DNA from 3 places in the Parazoarcus sp. PS-13 R2A genome. Region 3 is predicted to be linked to each of the others. Evidence: predicted binding sites of a transcription regulator. Region 3 holds the regulator's gene; each other region holds the start of a gene.
What was found. Region 3 encodes FNR, which switches genes on or off when oxygen is low (the NO sensors DNR and NnrR bind a similar motif). Its sites were predicted from a motif close to TTGANCTAGNTCAA; they were not measured.
Positions count from the first base shown of each region.

Region 1: paaN (phenylacetic acid degradation protein PaaN) is a predicted target of FNR. The motif match lies at 2,996-3,009, and genes of this name have one in related genera.
Region 2: AC22G6_RS13745 (OmpW/AlkL family protein) is a predicted target of FNR. The motif match lies at 4,601-4,614, and genes of this name have one in related genera.

Region 1 covers NZ_JBYEXN010000017.1:99,093-106,494, reverse strand. The annotation lists gene paaI (hydroxyphenylacetyl-CoA thioesterase PaaI) at 60-524, opposite strand; gene paaH (3-hydroxyacyl-CoA dehydrogenase PaaH) at 517-1,995, opposite strand; gene paaG (2-(1,2-epoxy-1,2-dihydrophenyl)acetyl-CoA isomerase PaaG) at 2,047-2,862, opposite strand; gene paaN (phenylacetic acid degradation protein PaaN) at 3,111-4,775, shown strand; gene paaY (phenylacetic acid degradation protein PaaY) at 5,132-5,737, shown strand; gene AC22G6_RS15815 (toll/interleukin-1 receptor domain-containing protein) at 5,836-7,402, shown strand, end outside.
Region 2 covers NZ_JBYEXN010000014.1:13,475-20,876, forward strand. The annotation lists gene AC22G6_RS13725 (ABC transporter ATP-binding protein) at 1-1,133, shown strand, start outside; gene AC22G6_RS13730 (M48 metallopeptidase family protein) at 1,151-1,675, shown strand; gene AC22G6_RS13735 (RcnB family protein) at 1,703-2,302, opposite strand; gene dbpA (ATP-dependent RNA helicase DbpA) at 2,362-3,795, opposite strand; gene AC22G6_RS13745 (OmpW/AlkL family protein) at 3,908-4,531, opposite strand; gene AC22G6_RS13750 (DUF6152 family protein) at 4,886-5,272, shown strand; gene AC22G6_RS13755 (hypothetical protein) at 5,289-5,774, shown strand; gene urtA (urea ABC transporter substrate-binding protein) at 5,890-7,146, shown strand; gene urtB (urea ABC transporter permease subunit UrtB) at 7,329-7,402, shown strand, end outside.
Region 3 covers NZ_JBYEXN010000024.1:35,406-42,807, reverse strand. The annotation lists gene AC22G6_RS18540 (PHA/PHB synthase family protein) at 1-1,460, shown strand, start outside; gene AC22G6_RS18535 (Crp/Fnr family transcriptional regulator) at 1,579-2,265, opposite strand; gene AC22G6_RS18530 (SirB2 family protein) at 2,387-2,776, shown strand; gene fnr (fumarate/nitrate reduction transcriptional regulator Fnr) at 2,794-3,534, opposite strand; gene hemN (oxygen-independent coproporphyrinogen III oxidase) at 3,657-5,048, shown strand; gene AC22G6_RS18515 (sulfite exporter TauE/SafE family protein) at 5,117-5,830, shown strand; gene AC22G6_RS18510 (MerR family transcriptional regulator) at 5,872-6,282, opposite strand; gene AC22G6_RS18505 (heavy metal translocating P-type ATPase) at 6,354-7,402, shown strand, end outside.

The DNA of each region.
Region 1 (7,402 bases), on a different contig from region 3:
TTTGTCTCCTGCTCCTCTATGTCCGATCTGATTCTGGTGTTCTTGTATTTTTGGTTTCGTTACAGCTCGACCACCGGCCGGCCCTTCATTCGGTACGACTTGCCGCGCATCACGGCGATCAGCTCGCCCGTCTGGTTCGTCACCGTGATGTCGTACACGCCGGTGCGGCCCGAGGCGGAGACTTCGCGCGCCTCGGCGCTCAACACGTCACCCGGACGGCCAGGCGCCATGAAGTCCACGCTGATGCCCGAAGCCACGGTCATCTCGTTGCCGCTGTTACACGCATAGGCAAAGGCGGTATCGGCGAGCGTGGTGATGAATCCGCCGTGGCAGATACGAAAGCCGTTGAGCATGTCCTCACGCACGGTCATGGTCATGGTCGAGCGCCCCGGCCCCACGTCAACAAAGGCCATGCCCAGACCACGTGCAGCCTGGTCGCGCTCGAACATGCCGTCGCGCACGCGCTCGGCCAGTGCCTGCGGATCAAGACCGGCGCTCAGGTCACGATTCATCACTTCACTCATGAAAGCTGTCTCCGTTATGGCTTTTTCTCAGGATCAGCGGCGAGACGCGGTAGCGCTCCTCACCGTAATGCTCACGCAGGTTGTGCAGCACCCGCGCCACGAAGCGCACGCCGATCTGGTCCGCCCAGCTCAGCGGCCCTTTCGGATAGTTGGTGCCGAAGCGCATTGCAAGATCGATGTCGGCGGCGGAGCCGATGCCTTGCAGCACCGCATCCGCACCCTCGTTGGCGAGCATGGCGACCGTGCGCAGACCGATCAGTCCGGCCACGTCGTCGATGCGCGACACTGTCAGACCAGCCTGCTGCAGCGTGCCGACCACCGCATGCCACGCGCCCAGACCGCAGTGGTCCGCACGTGACAGCACAACGCGCGGCGTGGTGGCGTAATCGAGACACAGATCGAGCAGCACGAGATTGCTCAGCCCCTCTTCCGCCGTGCGCCGGGCTGCGGTGCGGCCGTCGCAAAGCATCAAGCGCCCGCGGCCGATCTCCAGCCACCCGGCGGCGTCCGCCGGTCCGGCCTTGCGCGTCACCGCGACACCCGCGGCTTCGAGCCTGGCCAGCAGCGGCTCGGCCACGCCGAGACTGCCCACCGCAGTCACGCTACGCTCGGCCGTGGCGGGCGCCTCGGTCCTTGCCGCGGGTTTCGCAACGTCTGCGCCGTAGGCGTAGAAACCACGCCCGCTCTTGCGTCCGAGCCGTCCGGCCAGCACCAGATCGTGCTGAATCAGGCTCGGCGTGAAGCGCTTGTCGCCGAAATAGGCATCGAACACCGAGCGTGTCACCGCGTAGTTCACATCGTGGCCGATCAGGTCCATCAGCTCGAACGGTCCCATCGGAAAACCACAGCATTCGCGCATCGCGGCGTCGATGGTGGCGGGCTCGGCTGCGCATTCGTTGAGCACCCGCAGCGCTTCGGCGTAGAAGGGTCGTGCCACCCGGTTGACGATGAAGCCGGGCGTGGATTTCGCATGCACGGCCACCTTGCCCCACGCTTTTGCGGTGGAGTACAAAGTATTGGCCACTGCACGGTCAGTCGCGAGGCCGGAGACGATCTCGACCAGCTTCATGCGCGGCGCAGGATTGAAGAAGTGCAGGCCGGCAAGGCGCTCGGGACGGGCAAGCACTGCGCCCATTGCGGTAATCGACAGCGAGGACGTGTTCGAAGCAAGGATGGCCTCGTCGCCGAGCAGGCTTTCGAGCTGCAGGAAGAGCTTCTGCTTGATGTCGAGGTTTTCGACGATGGCTTCGATCGCAAGACCCGCATCACTGGCCGCGGCCAGATCCGTCACTGCGCTCAGCCGCGCCATGGTCGCTTCACGCGCGGCGGAATCCAGCTTGCCCTTGGAGACCAGGAAATCGAGATCCTTCGCGATCCCGCCCAGCCCCTTGTCGATAGCTTCGGCGCGGGTGTCGTACAGATACACCGGATGTCCAGCCAGCGCCGCAACATGGGCGATGCCTGCACCCATGGCGCCGGCTCCGATGACCAGCACCTTTACATTCGTGTCGAGCGCCACGGCTCAGTTCCCCTTGAACTCGGGCACGCGCTTTTCCATGAAGGCGGCGACGCCCTCGCGGTAGTCGTGCGAGCGGCCGCAGTCGCGCATCATGTCGCGCTCGAGATCGAGCTGGGTGTCGAAGTCATTGGTGGAGCTGGCCCAGATGGCCTTCTTGGTCTGGGCAAAGCCGAAGGTCGGCCCCTTGGCCATCTGTGCAGCGAGCGCCTGCACCGTGGGCATCAGGGATTCGTCGTCGACGCACTTCCAGATCAGGCCCCAGGCTTCGGCCTGCTCTGCTGCCAGCTTGTCGCCGAGCAGCGCCAGCCCCATTGCCCGCGCCGGGCCCAGCAGACGCGGCAGAATCCAGGTGCCGCCGGTATCGGGAATCAGGCCGAGCTTGCAGAAAGCCTGGATGAAGCTCGCCGAGCGGGCTGCAAACACCATGTCGCAGGCCAGCGCCAGGTTGGCACCGGCGCCGGCCGCCACGCCATTGACGGCACAGATCACCGGCAGGTCGAGCTTGCGCAGCGTCGTCACCAGCGGCTTGTAGTTCTTTTCCACCGACGCACCCAGATCAGGCGCCTCGCCGCCGGCCGCAACCGAACGGTCGGAGAGGTCCTGTCCGGCACAGAAACCGCGTCCCGCACCGGTAATGACCAGCACCCGGATCGAAGCGTCCGTGCGCCCCGCCTTCACCTGTGCCAGCGCGGCACGCATTTCCCCGTGCATCTGATCGTTGAAGCTGTTCAGACGATCGGGTCGGTTCAGGGTCAGTGTCGCCACCCCCGCATCGATCTCGAGGCGAATGGTTTCACCGTATCCGGTTGCTGCGCTCATCTTGTCTCCTCCTGGCCTTGTCTTGCCCGGCGCGCTGGCGCACGCTGGGGAATTGTTCTTTCCGGAGTTCAACTCCGGGATCGGGACGACAACTGTTTTCGTTGTTTGACCGACCGGTCAATCAATAGTAGTCTTGATCCAGATCAAAAGACAAGCTTTTTTCACTTGCCCTTTTTCTGCACCATCGACATACGAAGCACCCCGCACGGACCCGTCCGGCGGCCCCAAAAAATCTGAGGAGACAAGGCATGACCCATCCGCTGTTCGAGAAGCACAAGGCCACCCTGGACGCAGCCATCGCCGCCATTCACGGTCGCGGTTACTGGACGCCCTTTCCCGAAATGCCCAGCCCCAAGGTCTATGGCGAAAGTGCAGCAGACGATGGCAAGAAGGCGTTTGAGGCCCGCCTCGGCAAGGAATTCGCGCTCGATCAGCCGGGCCAGACCGGCTGGGCCGCCACCGAACGGTCGCCCTACGGCATCGCGCTCGATGTGCGCTATCCCGTGTGCGAGCCCGAGGCCCTGATTGCCGCCGCGCAGAGCGCAATGGAAGGCTGGCGCAAGGTCGGCGCTGAAGGCCGCGTCGGCATCTGCCTCGAAATCCTCGACCGCCTCAACAAGCGCAGCTTCGAGATCGCCCACGCGGTGATGATGACCACCGGTCAGGGCTGGATGATGGCCTTCCAGGCCGGCGGCCCGCATGCGCAGGATCGCGGCCTGGAAGCCGTTGCCTACGCATGGGACGAGATGAGCCGGGTGCCGGCCGAAACCATCTGGGAAAAGCCGCAGGGCAAGAACCCGCCGCTGAAGATGAAGAAGCACTACGAGATCGTCGGTCGCGGCGTCGGTCTGGTCGTCGGCTGCGGCACCTTCCCGACCTGGAACACCTACCCCGGCCTGTTCGCCACGCTGGTCACCGGCAACCCGGTCATCATCAAGGCCCACAGCAACTCCATCCTGCCGGCAGCGATGACGGTGAAGATCGCACGTGAAGTGCTGAGCGAAGCCGGCCTCGACCCCAACCTGGTGTCGCTGGCCGTGGTCGAGAAGCGCACCGCCACCCAGGCGCTCGCCACCCATCCGGCGGTGAAGTCGATCGACTTCACCGGCAGTAACGTCTTCGGCCAGTGGCTGATCGACAACGCCCGCCAGGCCCAGGTGTATGCCGAACTGGCCGGCGTGAACAACGTCGTCATCGAATCCACCGACAGCTACAAGGCGATGATGCGCAACCTCGCCTTCACCCTGAGCCTGTATTCGGGCCAGATGTGCACCACCACCCAGGCCATCCTGGTGCCGGCCGGTGGCATCGACACCGACCAGGGTCACAAGTCCTTCGACGAAGTCGCCGCCGATCTCGGCGCCGCCATCGACAAGTTCCTCACCGACCCGGCCGTGGCCACCGCGGTGCTCGGCGCCATCCAGTCCGAAGCCACCCTCGGCCGCATCGCCGAAGCCGGCGAATACGGCAAGGTGGTGCTGGCTTCCAAGAAGGTCGAGCATCCCGACTTCCCGCAGGCCGAAGTCCGCACCCCGGTGCTGCTCACCTGCGACGCGGCCGACGAAAAGAGCTACATGGAAGAGCGCTTCGGCCCGGTCAGCTTCGTGGTCAGGGTCGCCGACGGCGCTGCAGCCGTCGCCCTGTCGGAACGCATCGTCAAGGAACACGGCGCGCTCACCGTTGGCCTGTACTCAAGCAAACAGGACGTCATCGACGCCATGACCGACGCCAGCCTGCGTGCCGGCGTGGCCCTGTCGATCAACCTCACCGGCGGCGTATTCGTGAACCAGTCCTCGGCCTTCTCCGACTACCACGGCGTAGGCATGAACCCGGCTGCCAACGCGAGCTACTCCGACAGCGCCTTCGTCGCCAACCGTTTCCGCGTCGTACAACGCCGCTACCACGTAGAGTAAAACCACGGCGAACTGGGTCAGAGCCTTCAGCAATTCAGGCTTTTCGCTTTTGCCCAGATCACGAGCCCACGCTCACGGCGCCCAGCCGTGGCGCGGGCGGCCCGGCGGCAACTTCTGTCGTGCCGAGCGGAGGACCTGCGCAGGGGAAACAAGGCGATGCATGTCTGAGTCCGGCGCAGCCGGGCGAGTTTGCATCGCCTCCCCTGCGCAGGTTCGCAGCGAGGGCAGCCGAAGGCCACGACAGCAGGCGCCGACGGACCGCCCGCGCCGCGGTTGGGCGCCAGGCACGAACCAGAATACGCAACAATCCAGCACTGCCGCATAGAAGAGCAGAAGACGAGACCAGGAGACACCCAATGCCCTGCTACGAAATCGACGGTCTCAAACCCGTCATCCACCCCACCGCCTTCGTCCATCCCGATGCCGTACTGATCGGTGACGTCATCGTCGGCCCGCGCTGCTATGTCGCCCCGCTCGCCTCGCTGCGCGGCGACTTCGGCCGCATCGTGCTGGAAGAAGGCAGCAACATCCAGGACACCTGTGTCATGCACGGCTTCCCCGGCACCGACACCGTGATCGAAGTCGATGGCCACGTCGGCCACGGCGCAGTGCTGCATGGCTGCCGTGTCGGTCGCAACGCCCTGATCGGCATGAATGCCGTCATCATGGACAACGCCAGCATCGGCGAATCGAGCATCGTCGCCGCCTGCGCCTTCGTCAAAGCCGGCATGGAAATCCCCGCAGGGAAACTCATCGCCGGCATGCCCGCCAAGATCATGCGTGATCTGTCGGAGCAGGAAATGAACTGGAAAGTCGACGGCACCCGCTGCTATCAGGACCTGACCGTGCGCAGCCTCGCCACACTCAAGCCCTGCGAGCCGCTCACCGAGATGGAAGCCGGGCGCAAGCGCTTCGAGTTCGAGGGCGTCGTTCCCCTCATCGACGCCAAGAAAGGCAGCTGAAGGCCGCCACAAAGGCGGCTGTACCCGACTATGCTTAGTTCAGCAGGCGGGCCGACCGACCTCGGCCGCCCGCCTCGCCCCGCACACGGGAGCTGCGCATGGACGGGATTTTCATCAGCTATCGCCGCGAGGACTCATCGGGTTACGCAGGCCGCCTCTATGACCGGCTCGCGGCCCGCTTCGGGCGTGAGCGCGTGTTCATGGATGTCGAAGGCATCGACCCCGGCACCGACTTCATCGACGCCATCGACAGCGCGGTCGCCTCATGCACCGTCCTGCTCGTGCTCATCGGCCCCAAATGGCTGGGTGAGGACATCGGCAACGACAAACGCCGCATCGACGACCCCCACGACTTCGTCCGCCTCGAGACCGCCGCCGCACTGAGACGCAAGATCCGCGTACTGCCGGTACTGGTCAATGATGCGGAAATGCCCGGCGAAGATGCGCTCCCACCCGACCTCAAGGCACTCGCACGACGCCAGGCCATCGAGATCAACCACAAGCAGTGGGATGCATCGACCGGCGAAGTCCTGAAGGCACTCGATCGCATCTTCGGTACCGACAAGCCGCGCTGGCGCCTGCCGGCGATCATCGGAGCGACCTGCGTCGCGCTCGCAGCGGGTGGCTGGCTGTCATGGCAGAAGCTGGCGATTGACGACACCACACGCCCGCCAAGCAGCGTCCGCGAACCGGGGGAGGCTCTCACCGATCACCCCACCCCCACCCTGCTCGCCGCAGCGGAACCGCCTGTACCTGCGCCCCCGGCAGCCACCACCGACGGGGCCAGCGCGGGCGTACAGCCACCAGCGGAAGCCCCCACCGAGCCGGTGGCCGCTGCACCGGTCGCCGCACCGCCAGCCGCAGCTGCTGCCCCGGCCCCCGCAGCCCCCGTAGCCCCTGCTACACCCGCTGCACCCGCCGCACCCACCCCCGCAGCAAAGCCCCGCGAAACCACCGCGCCGCCAAAGCAGCCTGCACCCAGGCCTGCGCAAGCCACCAGGCCCGCCGTCACGATCAAGCCAAAGCCCGAAGCTGCCGCGCCCCAGCCTGCGATCGTCACCCGGCCTGAAGCAGCGCCGAAACCGGCACCTGCGCGCCCGGCGCCGGACGCCGTCGACAGCCGCCTGCCGCGCGCGGGCGAAAGCTGGGTCTATCGCACACGCGGGCTATGGGCAACCAGCCCGAAACGCACCGTCGTCGTCACCGTGAGCGCGCAGGACGGCACCGCAGTCACCGAACGCATGCAGGACACCGAGCCATCCCCCGGCCCTGCCGGCAGTCAGGTCAGGTGGCGCGGCAGCGAAGCACACATTGCCCATGCCGGCGGTCTCGGCAGCGAGTTCAGTCCCTTCATCGGCGCCTTCACCGAGCTGCGGGAGGATATGTCGTGGCGCGGCATTCCGACCCCCGATCTCGATGGCAACTGGGGCGGCTGGTACGGCACAGGCGAAGTGATCGGACGTGAAACCGTCCGCGTACCGGCCGGCAGCTTCGACGCCTGGAAGGTCGAAGTCTGGAGCACCCGCCACGCCACCGGAGGTCAGACCATCGCCGGCCTCGAACCGGTGCGGATTCACTTCCTGATCTGGTATGCCCCGGGCGAGAAACGCTACGTGAAGATGCAGCGCACACTGATCTCCGCACTTAGCCGCGATCTGGAGAAGG
Region 2 (7,402 bases), on a different contig from region 3:
CGATGCAGGAGTTTCTGCACACCGTGCATGCGCAGATGCGGCTGGTGAGCAGCATCGAGGTGGTCAACCACACCCTGAGCATGGGCCTGATCATGAGCACGGCAGGCGTTGCGCTGTGGCTGTGGACACAGGGCGCGGTGGGTGTCGGTGCGGTGGCGGCCGCAACCGCGATGGCGCTGCGGTTGAATGGCATGTCGCACTGGATCATGTGGGAGATGGCGTCCCTGTTCGAGCATGTGGGCACGGTGCAGGACGGCATCAACACCCTGGCCCGGCCTCATCAGGTTGTGGACCGCCCGGATGCGCAGCCGCTCAAGGTCAGCCGTGGCGAGATCCGTTTCGAGCAGCTGAGCTTTGCCTACGGTGCGACCGGCCCCCAAGCCCGGCGGGTGATCGACGACATGACCCTCGTGATCCGCCCCGGCGAGAAGATCGGACTGGTCGGGCGTTCGGGTGCGGGCAAATCCACCATCGTCAATCTGCTGCTGCGTTTTTACGATGTCGAGCAGGGGCGCATCCTCATCGACGGGCAGGACATTGCGCAGGTGACCCAGGACAGCCTGCGCGCCCAGGTCGGGATGGTGACGCAGGACACCTCGCTGCTGCATCGCTCGGTGCGCGACAACATTCTGTACGGGCGCCCGGATGTGACCGATGAAGACATGATCGCGGCGGCCAGGCGCGCCGAGGCCCATGACTTCATCCAGACCCTCACCGATCCCCACGGGCGCACCGGCTACGATGCGCATGTCGGCGAGCGCGGGGTGAAGCTCTCGGGCGGTCAGCGTCAGCGCATCGCGATTGCGCGCGTTATGCTCAAGGATGCGCCCATCCTGCTGCTGGACGAGGCCACAAGCGCGCTCGATTCGGAGGTCGAGGTGGCGATCCAGGCCAGTCTGTACCGCCTGATGGAGGGCAAGACAGTGGTGGCGATTGCGCACCGGCTGTCGACCATCGCCGCGATGGACCGTCTGATCGTGCTCGACAAGGGGCGCATCGTCGAGGAAGGCGACCATCGCAGCCTGATGGCGCAGGGCGGACTGTATGCGCGGCTGTGGTCGCACCAGAGCGGCGGCTTCCTTGGCGAAGAGGCCGGGGACGAGGTCGCGGACGAAGTCGTGCAGGCTGCCTGAGTGCGGGGGGCGAAACGATGAAATACCTCAGCGGCTACCCCGAAGCCCTCCTTGCCCAGGTTCGTCAGCTCATGGAGCAGGGCAGGCTGGCGGATGTGCTGGCGCAACGCTACCCGGAGGCGCATGCGGTGCGTACCGATAGCGCACTTTACGACTACGTGACCGGGCTGAAGCAGGACTTCATGCGCAAGGCCGCACCCCTGTCGCGGGTGAACTACGACAACAAGCTGCATGTCGTGCGCCACGCGCTCGGTACCCACACCAGCATCTCGCGGGTACAGGGGGGCAAGCTCAAGGCCAAGCGCGAGATCCGCATCGCCAGCGTGTTTCGCGACATGCCGCCGGAGTTCCTGCGCATGATCGTGGTGCACGAGCTCGCGCACCTGAAGGAGAAGGACCATGACAAGGCCTTCTACCAGTTGTGCGCGCACATGGAGCCGGCCTATCACCAGCTTGAGTTCGACCTGAGGGTGTACCTCTGTCATCTGGATGCGGGTGGCCAGCCGCTGTGGTCGGCCGGCCCGGAAACGCCCGCACCCTAGCTCGGGTACGGCGTTCCGGCAGCGGACTTACCAGCGCAGATCCTCGATCGCATCCACCACCATGCCGGTACCGATCGCGATCAGCAGGATGTCGGCTGCAACGCGCACGTAGCGATGACCCGCCGGTGGCGCGCCGATCTCGATCACGATGGCCGGCGGCAGGTCGTAGAAGACGACATCGCGCGGCAAGGGACGTCCCTTCGACCATTTCCTGGCCAGTCCGGGGGGCATGCAGCCGTTCCCCTTCTTGCTCAGCCCGGGTGGGCAATGCTTGCTGGAATAGGTCTTGCGGTAGTAGTTCTGGATGACGACACGATCGTGGTCGTGATCCCGAAATCGATAGCTGCTCGAGCGTTCCCGGCTGTCGTACTTGCGGTCGTCACGTCGGTCACTGCTTCGATCATCACGCCTGTCGTCGCGGGCGCTGTTGCTGCGTTCCTGCCGCTCCTCGCGAGACTGCGATTTCGTCTCGGCGCGCGTCTTGTTGCCCTTGTCGCGCTGCTCGTATCTGTCCTTGCCCTTGTCCTTCTCGGCCCATTCGGGTTTTTCGGCAAAGCCGGGGGTGCTCAGCAGCAGGCCGAGTGCGAAGGTGGCCAGCAGGCGCCCCTTGATCATTCCATTCGTCATGCTTTCCGTCCTTGATTGACGAGGTCCTGATCAGGGCGCGCTGCAGCGCGGTGAAGCGCCTATATCGACCTGACCTTGACCTTCTTTCCCTTGATTTTGCCGTCTGCCAGTTTGCGAACGGCCAACGACACGATATCCCGGGCAACGGCCACATAGGTGTAAGCATCGGTGACCTGAATCTTGCCGACCTGTTCGCGGGTGAAGCCGGCTTCGCCGGTGAGTGCGCCGAGCACGTCGCCGGGGCGGATCTTGTCCTTGCGTCCGCCGAGAATCTGCAGGGTCGCCATCGGCGGCAGCAGGGGTGCGTCGCTGACCGCTTCGAGTTCATCGAGCTTGTGCCATTCGGGCTCGAACTTCTGCGCCTCCGCGATGGCGGCGATGCGACGCTGATCGGCGCGACTGGCCAGGCTCAGCGCCCAGCCGTTCTCGTCTGCACGTCCGGTGCGGCCGATACGGTGTACATGGATCTCCGGGTCGGGGGTGACGTCGACGTTGATCACCGCCTCCAGCCCGGCGATATCCAGGCCACGGGCGGCGACGTCGGTGGCGACCAGCACCGAACAGCTGCGGTTGGCGAACTGCACCAGTACCTGGTCACGCTCGCGCTGGTCCAGCTCGCCGTGCAGGGCAAGGGCGTGGATGCCGTGCGATTGCAGCACCTCGAGCAGGTCGCGACACTGCTGGCGGGTGTTGCAGAAGGCCAGGGTGCTGACCGGGCGATAGTGCTGCAACAGCTTCACCACGCCTTCAAGGCGCTGTTCATGCTCGACTTCGTAGAAGCGCTGGCGGATCTTGCCGCTGTCGTGTTGCTCCTCGAGCTTGACCGTCTTTGGCTGGCGCAGGAAGCGTGCCGCAAGGCGTGCAATTCCGTCCGGGTAGGTGGCGGAGAACAGCAGGGTCTGGCGGTGCGGCGGGCAGGCGTCGGCAACGGCGACGATGTCGTCGAAGAAGCCCATGTCCAGCATGCGGTCAGCCTCGTCCAGCACCAGGGTGTTGAGGGCTTCGAGTCTGAGCGTGTCGCGCTGCAGGTGGTCGAGCAAGCGTCCCGGCGTGCCGACAACGACGTGCGCGCCGTGCTCCAGGCTGTTGATCTGCGGACGGATCGGCGAGCCGCCACACAGGGTCAGCACCTTGATGTTTTCGGCTGCGCGCGCCAGGCGCCGGATCTCCTTGGCGACCTGGTCGGCCAGTTCGCGCGTGGGGCATAGCACCATCGCCTGAACCCGCGTGCTGCGCGCATTGAGCTTGCCCAGCAGCGGGAGGGCGAAGGTGGCCGTCTTGCCGCTGCCGGTCTTGGCCTGTGCGATGAGATCGTGCCCGCCCAGCGCCAGCGGAAGCGCCGCAGCCTGGATTGGCGTCATCGTGAGGTAGCCGAGCTGGTTAAGGTTGGCCAGGACTTCGGGCGCGAGGGCGAGTTCGGCGAATGCAGGCGCAGCAGAGACGGGTGTGTCAGGCGCAGCGCCGTCTTCGGGGATGTCAGGTGTCGAGTTCATACCGGATTATACGGTGCCCCCGGTATGAGACCCGAACTGGCGCGCATGCTGCTCACGACGCAAACAGAAAAGGCACCCGGAGGTGCCTTGAAAGCGGGACCTTGCAGCAAGGTCAGAAGCGGTAGCCGACGCCGATGCCGAGGGTCAGGGGGTTCAACCCGAGCTTACCGATCTTGCCGCCATTGAGTTTGACGTCGGTTTCCATCTGGATGTACTTGGCATCGATGTTCAGAGACCAGTTCTTGTTCAGCATGTAATCGGCGCCGACCTGGGCGACCAGGCCCACCGTGTTGGCGTCCACCGAGACCTTGCCCAGCGCGGTGTCGAAGCTGCGGTCGGTGAACATGGTGAAGTTCACACCCAGACCAACATAGGGCTTGAAGGCGCCGAGTTCGGTGAAATGGTACTGAACGAGGAGTGACGGCGGCAGGGCATCGACGCTGCCGATCTTGCCGAGCGCGGAAGTCTTGATGTCGACTTCCTGCGGGTAGGTCAGGACCAGTTCTGCAGCGATGTTCTTGGTGAAGAAGTAGCTGATGTCGACTTCGGGGATCCAGCGGTTGTCGGCTTCAACCTTGCCGACACCGGCATGCTGAAGGTTGTCGCCATTGTTGTTGTCCCAGTCCAGGGACACGGCACGGGCGCGAACCATGAAGCCGCTTTCGTCTGCAAAAGCGGCACCGGAGGACAGGACACAAGCGGCAGCGAGGATCCCGACGGCGATATTCATTTTCATCTTTACTCCCTAGTAGTGACAGCAGAACTGAAACGCGACGAATGCTACTGCTGCGGAATTTCTGCGATTTTGACCGGGGTCAAAATAACCCTTAGTAGTGTGTGGGTTTTACGGGCTGCGCACTCTGTGTGCCATCCTGTCCGTCTTCCCCGAAAAGTCATCCCTGCCGCCTTGGCCTGTGGAAAGGCCGCGTCAGGCAAGGCACGGATTCATAGCGTCACCCGGCGGAAAACTTGCGGACGACGGGCGCTTTTTCCGTTTCTCGTTGTCCATGCTGATTCAGACAAGGCAGCGCTTGTGCCGGTGTGTGGCCGGAGCAGTCTTCCATGGACGGATCGACGAGGAGGTGTGGAGATGAAAACGTTCGCGAAATCTCAGGTGTGGCTGGCCGGGCTGGCGCTGGTCATTGGCATGTTCGTGGCTCAGGCCTCACTCGCGCATCACGGCTGGGCGTGGGCGACGGACGTGGAGTTCGAGCTGACCGGCACGATCACCAAGGCGCGTCTGGGCAACCCGCACGGGGAGTTGAATGTCGCCGTAAAGGATGAAGACTGGGTGGTTGAAGTCGGGCAGCCGTGGCGCAACGAGCGTGCCGGCCTTAGCGACGAGATGCTCGGTGTTGGCCGCGTCATCACGGTGCATGGTCACCGTTCGGCCAACCCTGAGCAGCGCGTGATGAAGGCTGAACGCATCATCATTGATGGCAAGAGTTACGACCTCTACCCCGACCGCAAGTCCTGAGGCTTGAGCTGCGCCCATGATCGACAGCTGGCTGCTTGCTCTCGAGGGATCGGTGCTTGCGCGCTCGCTGCGGGCTTCGGTGTGGGTCTATCCGCTGGTCAACGCTGCTCATATCCTCGGGGTGGCATTGCTCGTCGGTGCCATCGTCCCGCTCGACCTGCGCTTGCTCGGCGCGTGGCGCGCGCTGCCACTGGCGCCGCTGTGGCACGTGCTGACGCGTACCGCAGCATTCGGGCTGATGCTCGCCGCGGGCGCGGGGGGGCTGATGTTCATCGCGCGTGCCACCGAGTACGCTGCGTCCAGCCTTTTTCTGGCGAAGATAATGATCGTGGGTGTGGCGACGGCCAATGCACTGGCCCTGCGCACGATCGGGCTCGATGCCTTGCTGCGTTCGGAAACCGCAGCGTCTAAGCTGCCCGGGCGGGTGCGCTTCGCAGCGCTCGTGTCGCTGCTGGCCTGGCTGGTGGTGCTGTTGCTCGGGCGTCTGGTGGGGTATTCGTAAGGCACGGTCTTGCCCCTCCTACGCAATCTTGCGTATTCCTGTTCCAGCGGTGAATCCCTAATCTGGCATTGCAGCGCAGCAATGCGCTCCTACTACCGATTACTGGGAGACCCACATGCAGACTCGTCGCAGCTTCATCAAGGCACTGGCCCTTTCCGCTTCCATCGCAGCGATCGGCGCGCCGATTGGCGCACATGCAGCCGACACCATCAAGGTCGGCATCCTGCACTCGCTCTCGGGCACGATGGCCATCTCCGAGACCGCGCTGAAGAACGTTGCGCTGATGACGATCGAAGAGATCAACGCCAAGGGCGGCGTGATGGGCAAGATGCTCGAGCCTGTGGTGGTCGACCCCGCTTCCAACTGGCCGCTGTTCGCCGAGAAGGCCCGCCAGCTCGTGGCGCAGGACAAGGTGGCCGCAGTGTTCGGCTGCTGGACGTCGGTGAGCCGCAAGTCGGTGAACCCGGTGTTCAAGGAGCTCAACGGTCTGCTCTTCTACCCGGTGCAATACGAAGGCGAAGAGCTTGAGAAGAACGTGTTCTACACCGGTGCAGCCCCCAACCAGCAGGCCATTCCCGCCGTGGAATACCTGATGAGCGAAGAGGGTGGTTCGGCCAAGCGTTTCGTGCTGCTCGGCACCGACTACGTGTATCCGCGCACGACCAACAAGATCCTGCGCGCCTTCCTCAAGAGCAAGGGCGTGGCCGAGTCGGACATCATGGAGGACTACACGCCCTTCGGCCATTCCGACTACCAGACCATCATCGCCAACATCAAGAAGTTTGCGTCCGAAGGCAAGAAGACGGCAGTCATCTCCACCATCAACGGCGACTCCAACGTGCCCTTCTACAAGGAACTGGGCAACGCCGGCCTGAAGGCGACGGACGTGCCGGTGGTGGCGTTCTCGGTGGGTGAAGAAGAGCTGCGCGGCGTCGATACCAAGCCGCTGGTCGGTCACCTTGCCGCCTGGAACTACTTCATGACGGTGAAGAACCCCGAGAACGATTCCTTCATCTCCAAGTACAAGGCCTGGGCGAAGAAGAACGGTGTGCCGAATGCCGATACCGTGGTCACCAACGACCCGATGGAAGCGACCTATGTCGGTATCTACATGTGGAAGCAGGCGGTCGAGAAGGCCAAGAGCACCGATACCGACAAGGTGATCGCTGCGCTTGGCGGCCAGACCTTCAAGGCACCGTCGGGCTTCACCCTGACCATGGACAAGACCAACCACCACCTGCACAAGCCGGTCTACATCGGTGAAGTGCGCGCCGACGGTCAGTTCGACGTGGTGTGGAAGACGAAGTCGCCGATCCGTGCTCAGCCCTGGAGTCCGTTCATTGCCGGCAACGAAGGCAAGCAGGGGCTTTGATGAAAGGACCGGCGATCGTCATCTGACGCTTGCCGGTGCCCGGTGCGCATGTGTCGCGCCGGGCTGTGCTCCGGGGATGTGCCTGGAGCCGTGTTTTCCGGTCAGGGGTTTCACCTTGGCCCGGCCGTAATTGATTGTTCCGACTTCGCCCTGCTCGGGCGGATGATCCGATGGAGCCTGCAATGAACCGATTGCTGATGCGGCTCGCGCTGCTCTTCGCCACCCTTGTCGCCCTCTCCAGTCCCGCCCGCGCCGC
Region 3 (7,402 bases):
CCGATCCCGTATGGACGGAGTATCCGACCTGGGATTTGAGCAAGGAGTGGTACCTCGCTTTCACCCGCAACATGCAGGACATGCTTTACGACACCCCCGGGCTGGCGAGCAAGGAGCGCAGGCGGGCGGCATTCTGGTGGCGTAATCTGCTCAACGCGATGGCCCCCACGAATTTCTTGTGGACCAATCCGGTGGCGATGCGCAAGGCCGTCGAAACCAACGGTGAAAGCCTGACCAATGGCTTCAAGAATTTCCTCGAGGATCTCAAGGCCGGCAATGTCCGGATGACCGACCCGGACGATTTCCATGTTGGCGAAAATCTCGCCACGACGCCAGGCGAGGTGGTCTTTCGCAATAATCTGCTGGAGGTGATCCATTACGCGCCGACGCAGCCAAAGGTGCATGCGAAGCCGATCGTGATCGTCACGCCGTGGATCAACAAGTTCTACATTCTTGACCTGGTGCCGCGCAAGAGCATGATCCGCTTCCTCCTCGATCAGGGGATGGACGTCTTCATCACGAGCTGGAAAAACCCCGGCGCGTCCATGCGCGATTGCAGTTTCGACGATTACCTCACCGAAGGCGTACATGCCATCATCGAGTGCGCGCGAAGCTTCACCGGGCAGGACAAGGTGCATGCAGTTGGCTACTGCATCGGAGGCACTGCACTGTCGATGTACATGGCATGGGCAAACCGCCATTTCCCAGAGGACGAGGTGCCGGTTGCGGACTGGACCCTGCTCACCACGCTTGTCGATTTTCACAAGCCGGGCGACATCGAGGTCTTCATCGACGAAGCCAGCATCCGCTACATCATCGACAACATGGCCAGCAAGGGCTATCTCGACGGCAAGGAAATGGCTTCCGCTTTCCGCCTGCTGCGCTCGAACGGCCTGATCTGGCATTACGTTGTGCAAGGCTGGCTGTACGGCGAAACGCCGCCGCCATTCGACGTGCTGTACTGGAACATGGATACCACGCGTATGCCGTACGCGATGCATTCGTGGTACCTGCGCGAGCTTTACCTGAACAACAAGCTGATTCATCCCGACGCACTCGAGGTGGCGGGTGAGCCGCTCGATCTCGGCCGTATCACGCAACCGCTCTACGTCGTTTCCGCAGAGGACGATCACATTGCGCCGTGGCTGCAGACTTTCCGTGTGGTCAACCACGTCACCGGTCCGAAGCGCTATGTGCTCTCGAGCTCAGGCCACATTCTCGGCATCGTCAATCCGGTCGTCACGCCGCCCAAGCGCAGGTTCTGGGCCGGTGAAGCGCATCGCTCGGATACGGCCGAGCAGTGGCGCAATCGCACTGAAGAGCAGGCGGGCAGCTGGTGGGCCGACTGGATGGACTGGGTCAAACCCCACGCCGGAGAGCTGATCGAAGCGAGGCCGGCGGCAAGCGAGCAGTTTCCTTCTCTCGCACCGGCGCCAGGAACCTATGTGCTTGAGTCCTGAGCGCTGACGCGTGAAGGCTTCGGCTTTCAGCACCCGGGTATCGTGAAAAACGGCCTCTTGCTCGTTCAAGAGGCCGTTGCTTTTCGGGGGGGACGGAAGGACTTGAGCGGGTGAAGTGCTACCCGCTGTAGCGCGACAGTGCCTGCGGATTGTGAAGCGTGATGCGCTTGCCGTGAACGGTGATGAGTCCATGGTCTGCCAGGTCGTGGAAGATCCGCGAAAGGGTCTCGGGCGTCAGGTTCAGGCGTGACGCGATGACCTGCTTGCTCGTGGGCAGGGAGATGTCGCAAGCCTTGGTGCCGTCCTCTTCGGTTTGCTGGAGGAGGTAACCGATTACGCGCTGTGTGCTTGAGCGCAGGGAATAGGTTTCTACGTCGCGCACCATGTTATGCAGGCGGACCGCCATGCCTGCCAGCAGCTTGCGTGCAAACTGCGGATCCTGATCGATCAGGTCGGATACGACGTTCTGGCCGATATGAAGCAACGACATGTCGGTAAGCGCTTCGGCAAAAACGGGGTAGGGGCGGTTCATGAACATCACCGCTTCGCCAAAGCTTTGCTGCGGGCCGACGATTTCGACCACTTTCTCGTTGCCCTGAGCTGACGAGAAACCGAGCTTGAGCTGTCCTTCGGTGACGAAATAGAAACCGTGGGCAACGTCGCCGCGCTGGAACAGCAGTTCGCCCTTGCCCAGTCGGCGTTCGCGGGTATAGCGTGCAACACGTTCCAGCTCACTCTCCGACAGCTCCCCGAACAGGGAGATCTGACGGAGCTGGGTAAGGATGTCTGAGGCGGTCTGGTTCATTCCGTGCTCCTGCATTTCACTTTCGATTCTAGCCTGCGTGGCCGAATCCTGTTTGTTCTGTCATTGTTCGGTGCCCGACCAGGGCGCACCGGTCAGCATTTTCCCCGAGGAGGAACGAAAGATGTATCAGGCGATCAAGCACATCCACGTCACCTGTGTGATTCTGAGCCTTGCCGGCTTCGCGCTCAGGGGAGTGTGGATGCTTGTTGATAGCCGTCTGCTCACACATCGTCTGACGCGCGTTCTGCCGCATGTGGTCGATACCGTGTTGCTTGGCAGTGCGATCACGCTGGCGGTGATGATCGAACAGTACCCGTTGCAGGCACCGTGGGTGACCGCCAAGGTCATCGGCCTGATCGTCTACATCCTGCTGGGCGCCGTTGCCCTGAAACGTGGCCGAACGCGCACCGTGCGCGGGGCTGCGTTCGTTGCTGCGCTGCTCGTGTTCAGCTGGATCGTGTCGGTCGCGCTCAGCAAGAACGTCGGCGGCTGGTTCGCCGCCTTTGCCTGAGCGCGACAGTCCGGGGCTCAGCGCGCGCCGGGCTGGTGCTGAATGAGTTTCTTGAGACCGTCGTTGTCGAGAATGCGGATATGTTTCTGCTGCACCGCGACGAGGCCGTCTTCCTGAAAGCGGGAGAAGGCACGCGAGACCGTTTCCAGCTTCAGGCCCAGATAGGAGCCGATCTCTTCGCGGGTCATGCGCAGGTGAAACTCGGCGGCCGAGAAGCCACGAGCGGTGAAGCGCTGCGACATGTTGAGCAGGAAGGCCGCCAGACGCTCTTCCGCGCGCATGGAGCCCAGCAGCATCATCACGCCGTGATCGCGCACGATCTCACGGCTCATGACCTTGTGGAACTGGTGCTGCAGGCCTTCGATCTCGCGCGACAGTTCTTCCAGCTTGGCGTAGGGAATGACGCAGACTTCGCTGTCTTCGAGCGCAACCGCATTGCACGAGTGGAGCTCGGTGCTGATGCCGTCGAGACCGATAATCTCGCCGGTCATCTGAAATCCGGTGACCTGCTCGCGACCATCTTCGAGCAGAACGTCGGTCTTGAAGGAACCGGCACGGATCGCATAGATGGCTTCGAAGAGCTCGCCCGCTCGATAGAGCGGCTGCTGACGCTTGATCTTCCGACGTCCGCCGACGAGTTCGTCGAGGCGGTTGAGTTCGGTGTCAGTCATGCCGAACGGCAGGCACAGCTCCAGCAGATTGCATTGTGAACATGCGGTTTTGAGCCCCGCCGCGGTGATCGGCACCGTCGCCTTCATTTGCACTGTAAACTTGCTCCGATTCCGGATTGGGGGTAGTCAGAATGTTGCCGTTGATCCAAGTCAACCACAAAACGCCGGCTTTCTGCCATTGTTAAGTAACACATCGACGCAGCCAGACCATGACCAGCCAGACAGACCTCATCTTTGATCCCCAGTTGATTCGACGATTCGACATCAACGGGCCTCGCTATACGTCGTATCCCACCGCAGACAGGTTTGTGGAGGCGTTCGATGCACAAGCACTGACAGACTGGCTGGGAAAACGTGCCGTCGGCGGTGTGAGCCGACCGCTGTCATTATACTTCCACATCCCCTTTTGTAACACGATCTGCTACTACTGCGCCTGCAACAAGATCATCACCAAGGATCATGGAAGGTCTGCCAAATATCTGAATTACCTGGAAAAAGAGATCGAAATGCAGGCGGCGGCCCTGGGTGGCGCACGTCAGGTCACACAGTTACATCTCGGGGGCGGAACGCCGACCTTCCTCTCGCACGCGGAGATGCATCAGCTGATGGATGCGGTCCGCAAGCACTTCAACCTGGTGCCGAATGGCGAATACTCGATCGAGGTCGATCCGCGCAAGGTGGATTTCGACACCGTCGAGATGCTGGCCAACCTCGGCTTCAATCGCATGAGCGTCGGCGTGCAGGACTTCGCCGAGGATGTGCAGATTGCGACCAACCGCGTGCAAAGCGTCGAAGAGACCAAGCTCGTCATCGACGCGGCGCGGGCAACCGGCTTCAAGTCGATCAGCATGGACCTGATCTATGGTCTGCCCAAGCAGAACGTGATCAGCTTCAACCGCACGCTGGAGCAGGTGCTCGAACTCTCGCCCGATCGAATTTCGCTGTACAGCTACGCGCACCTGCCGGGACTGTTCAAGCCCCAGCGCAGGATCATTCCGATCGATCTGCCGTCAGCGGACTCCAAGCTGCAGATTCTGCAGCTTGCCATCCGTCGCCTGACCGACGCCGGCTACGTCTATATCGGCATGGACCATTTCGCGAAGCCGGATGACGAGCTGACCGTGGCGCAGCGGCAGGGGCGTCTGCACCGCAATTTCCAGGGCTATTCGACCCAGGCCGAGTGCGACCTGCTGGCCTTCGGTGTGTCGGCGATCGGCAAGATCGGTCCGGTCTACTCGCAGAACGTCAAGACGCTCGACGAGTACTACGATGCGCTCGATCGCGACGAGCTGCCGGTGCTGCGCGGCATCGAGCTCACCGCCGACGATCTCCTCCGGCGCTCGATCATCCAGGCGCTGATGTGCCATTTCGAGCTGTCGATCGAGTCGATCGAGATTGCACACCTCATCAAGTTCCATGAGTACTTTGCAGACGAAATCGCCGACCTCAAGGAAATGGAAGAGGCCGGGCTGGTGAAGATCGACAAGGACTGGATCAGCGTGCTGCCCGCGGGCCGTCTGCTGGTGCGGGGAATTGCGATGTTCTTCGATCGCTATCTGCGCTCGGATCGCGAGCGGGCCCGTTACTCCCGGGTGATCTGACCGGGCGGGGAGGCGCGGTGCAGCGTAGAATGCGCGCACCGCATCAAACGCTTCATAGCTGATTGAACATGCCCGAAACCGGTTATCTCGCCGTCTTCCTGATCGGCCTCCTTGGCGGCACCCACTGTGTATCGATGTGCGGCGGCATTGTCGGCGCGCTCACGGTACAGGTGCAGACGCCGTCGAGTCGCAGTCGGCAGTGGCCGATTCATCTCGCCTACAACCTTGGCCGGATCACCACCTACACCTGCATTGGCGCCGGACTTGGCGCGCTGGGCTCGGTCGGCATGCTCTACGATGGCGTGCTGCCGGTCCAGATCACGCTTTACGTGCTCGCGAACCTCATGCTGGTGGCGCTCGGGCTCTATCTCACCGGATTCACCAAGCTGCTCGTTCCGGTGGAGCAGCTCGGTCACCGCCTGTGGCGCCGCATTCAGCCGCTGAGCCGTCGCTTCCTGCCGGCCCGCTCGGTCAAGCAGGCTTTGCCGCTTGGCCTGCTGTGGGGCTTCCTGCCTTGCGGACTGGTGTATTCGGTGCTGGCGACTTCCCTGGTAACCGGCTCTGCGCTGCGCGGTGGGGGCCTGATGCTGGCTTTCGGGCTTGGCACATTGCCCAACCTGATGCTGGCCGGCATGCTGTTCAAGCGTTTTCGTGACATCACGCGCAATGGCAAGGTCCGCTTCGCCTCGGGCTTGCTGGTGCTCGGCTTCGGCGTGTTTGGCCTGTTCCACGCCCAGACGCTGGGCGGCCAACTGTGGAGCGGAGTGGTGTGCGCGGTCTGAGCGCCGCCTTCGGAGCAATGGTTCAGCGCTGACGCGAGGTCTTACTCGCTCGACAGTGCGCGAAGAATCGGACAGGGGGCGGGGGCATCAGTGCGCTGACAGCACCCAACCAGTTCGGTGAGCGCGTTGCGCATCTCCTGCATCTGCCGGATGCGGGCATCCAGCAGTTCGATCTTGCTCTGCGCCAGTGCGCGCGCGCGGGCGCGGTCGGTGTCCTCGTTGAGCGCCAGCAGGCCATCGATCTCTTCAAGCGAAAACCCCAGTTGCTGTGCCCGGCGCACTGCGCGCAGACGAGCAAGTTCGTGCTCGCCATACACCCGATATGCACCGCGTGTCTGCTGAGGTTCTGCGAGCAGGCCGCGGCGTTGATAGTAGCGGACGGTCTCCACGCCCACGCCCGCTGCCTTTGCAAGTGCGCCGATCGTAAGCCCCTTGCTTGTTTGCTCATTCATTGCTTGACTCCGTGCATGGGTACGGGGTTTACACTGCGCTCTATCGAATCGTCCCGCAAGGGAGAAACTCAATGACCGCACAATCAACACCATCGGCAGGTCCGGCGCAATCAGCGTCCGCTAGCGCGACGCTTGAACTCGCCATCAGCGGCATGACCTGCGCTGCATGTTCCACCCGCCTCGAGAAGGTGCTCAATCGCCTTCCCGGTGTCGAGGCCACGGTCAATCTTGCAACCGAGCGTGCAGTCCTCCACTTCGAGCCCGGCGCGCTCACGCTTGATGCGGCGAAGGCAGCCGTCGAACGTGCCGGATTTGGTGCGAGCGAGGCGGCCACCATTGTGCGTGAAGAGGCCCGTGCGAAGCAGAAGGCGGCGTGGGATGTCGAATTGCGGCATTTCTGGATCGCTGCGGCGCTCACCCTTCCTCTTGCGCTGCAGATGCCGGCCATGTTCGGCCTGTGGCCGGGCGGTGAGGTGCAGCACGACCTTGTACCGCGCTGGTTGCAGCTGTTGCTGGCAACGCCCGTCCAGTTCTGGCTTGGTGCGCGCTTCTATCGCGGCGCCTGGGCCTCGCTGCGCGGTGGCGGTGCGAACATGGATGTCCTCGTCGCGCTCGGCACCTCGATGGCGTATTTCTACAGTCTGGTGGTGACGCTGGCGGGACGGCACGATCTGCACGTGTATTTCGAAGCCTCGGCGATGATCATCACCCTGATTCTGCTCGGCAAGCTGCTTGAGGCACGGGCCAAGGCCCGCACCACGGCAGCGCTCGATGCCTTGCTGCGCCTGCAGCCGAAAATGGCGCGTATCGAACGCGATGGCGTGCTGGTCGAGGTGCCGGTCGAGAGCCTGTCTCCGGGTGCGGTATTCGTGCTGCGCCCGGGCGATGCCGTGCCGGTGGATGGCGTGGTCGAGGAGGGCAATTCGGCCCTGAACGAAGCCATGCTCACCGGAGAAAGCCTGCCGGTGGACAAGCAGCCGGGCGACAAGGTGTTTGCCGCCACGGTGAACGGCGATGCCGTGCTGCGCTGCCGTGCCACCGGCGTGGGTGCCAGTACCCTGCTCGCGGGCATCATCCGCCTGGTCGAGCAGGCGCAAGGCTCGAAGGCGCCCGTGCAGCG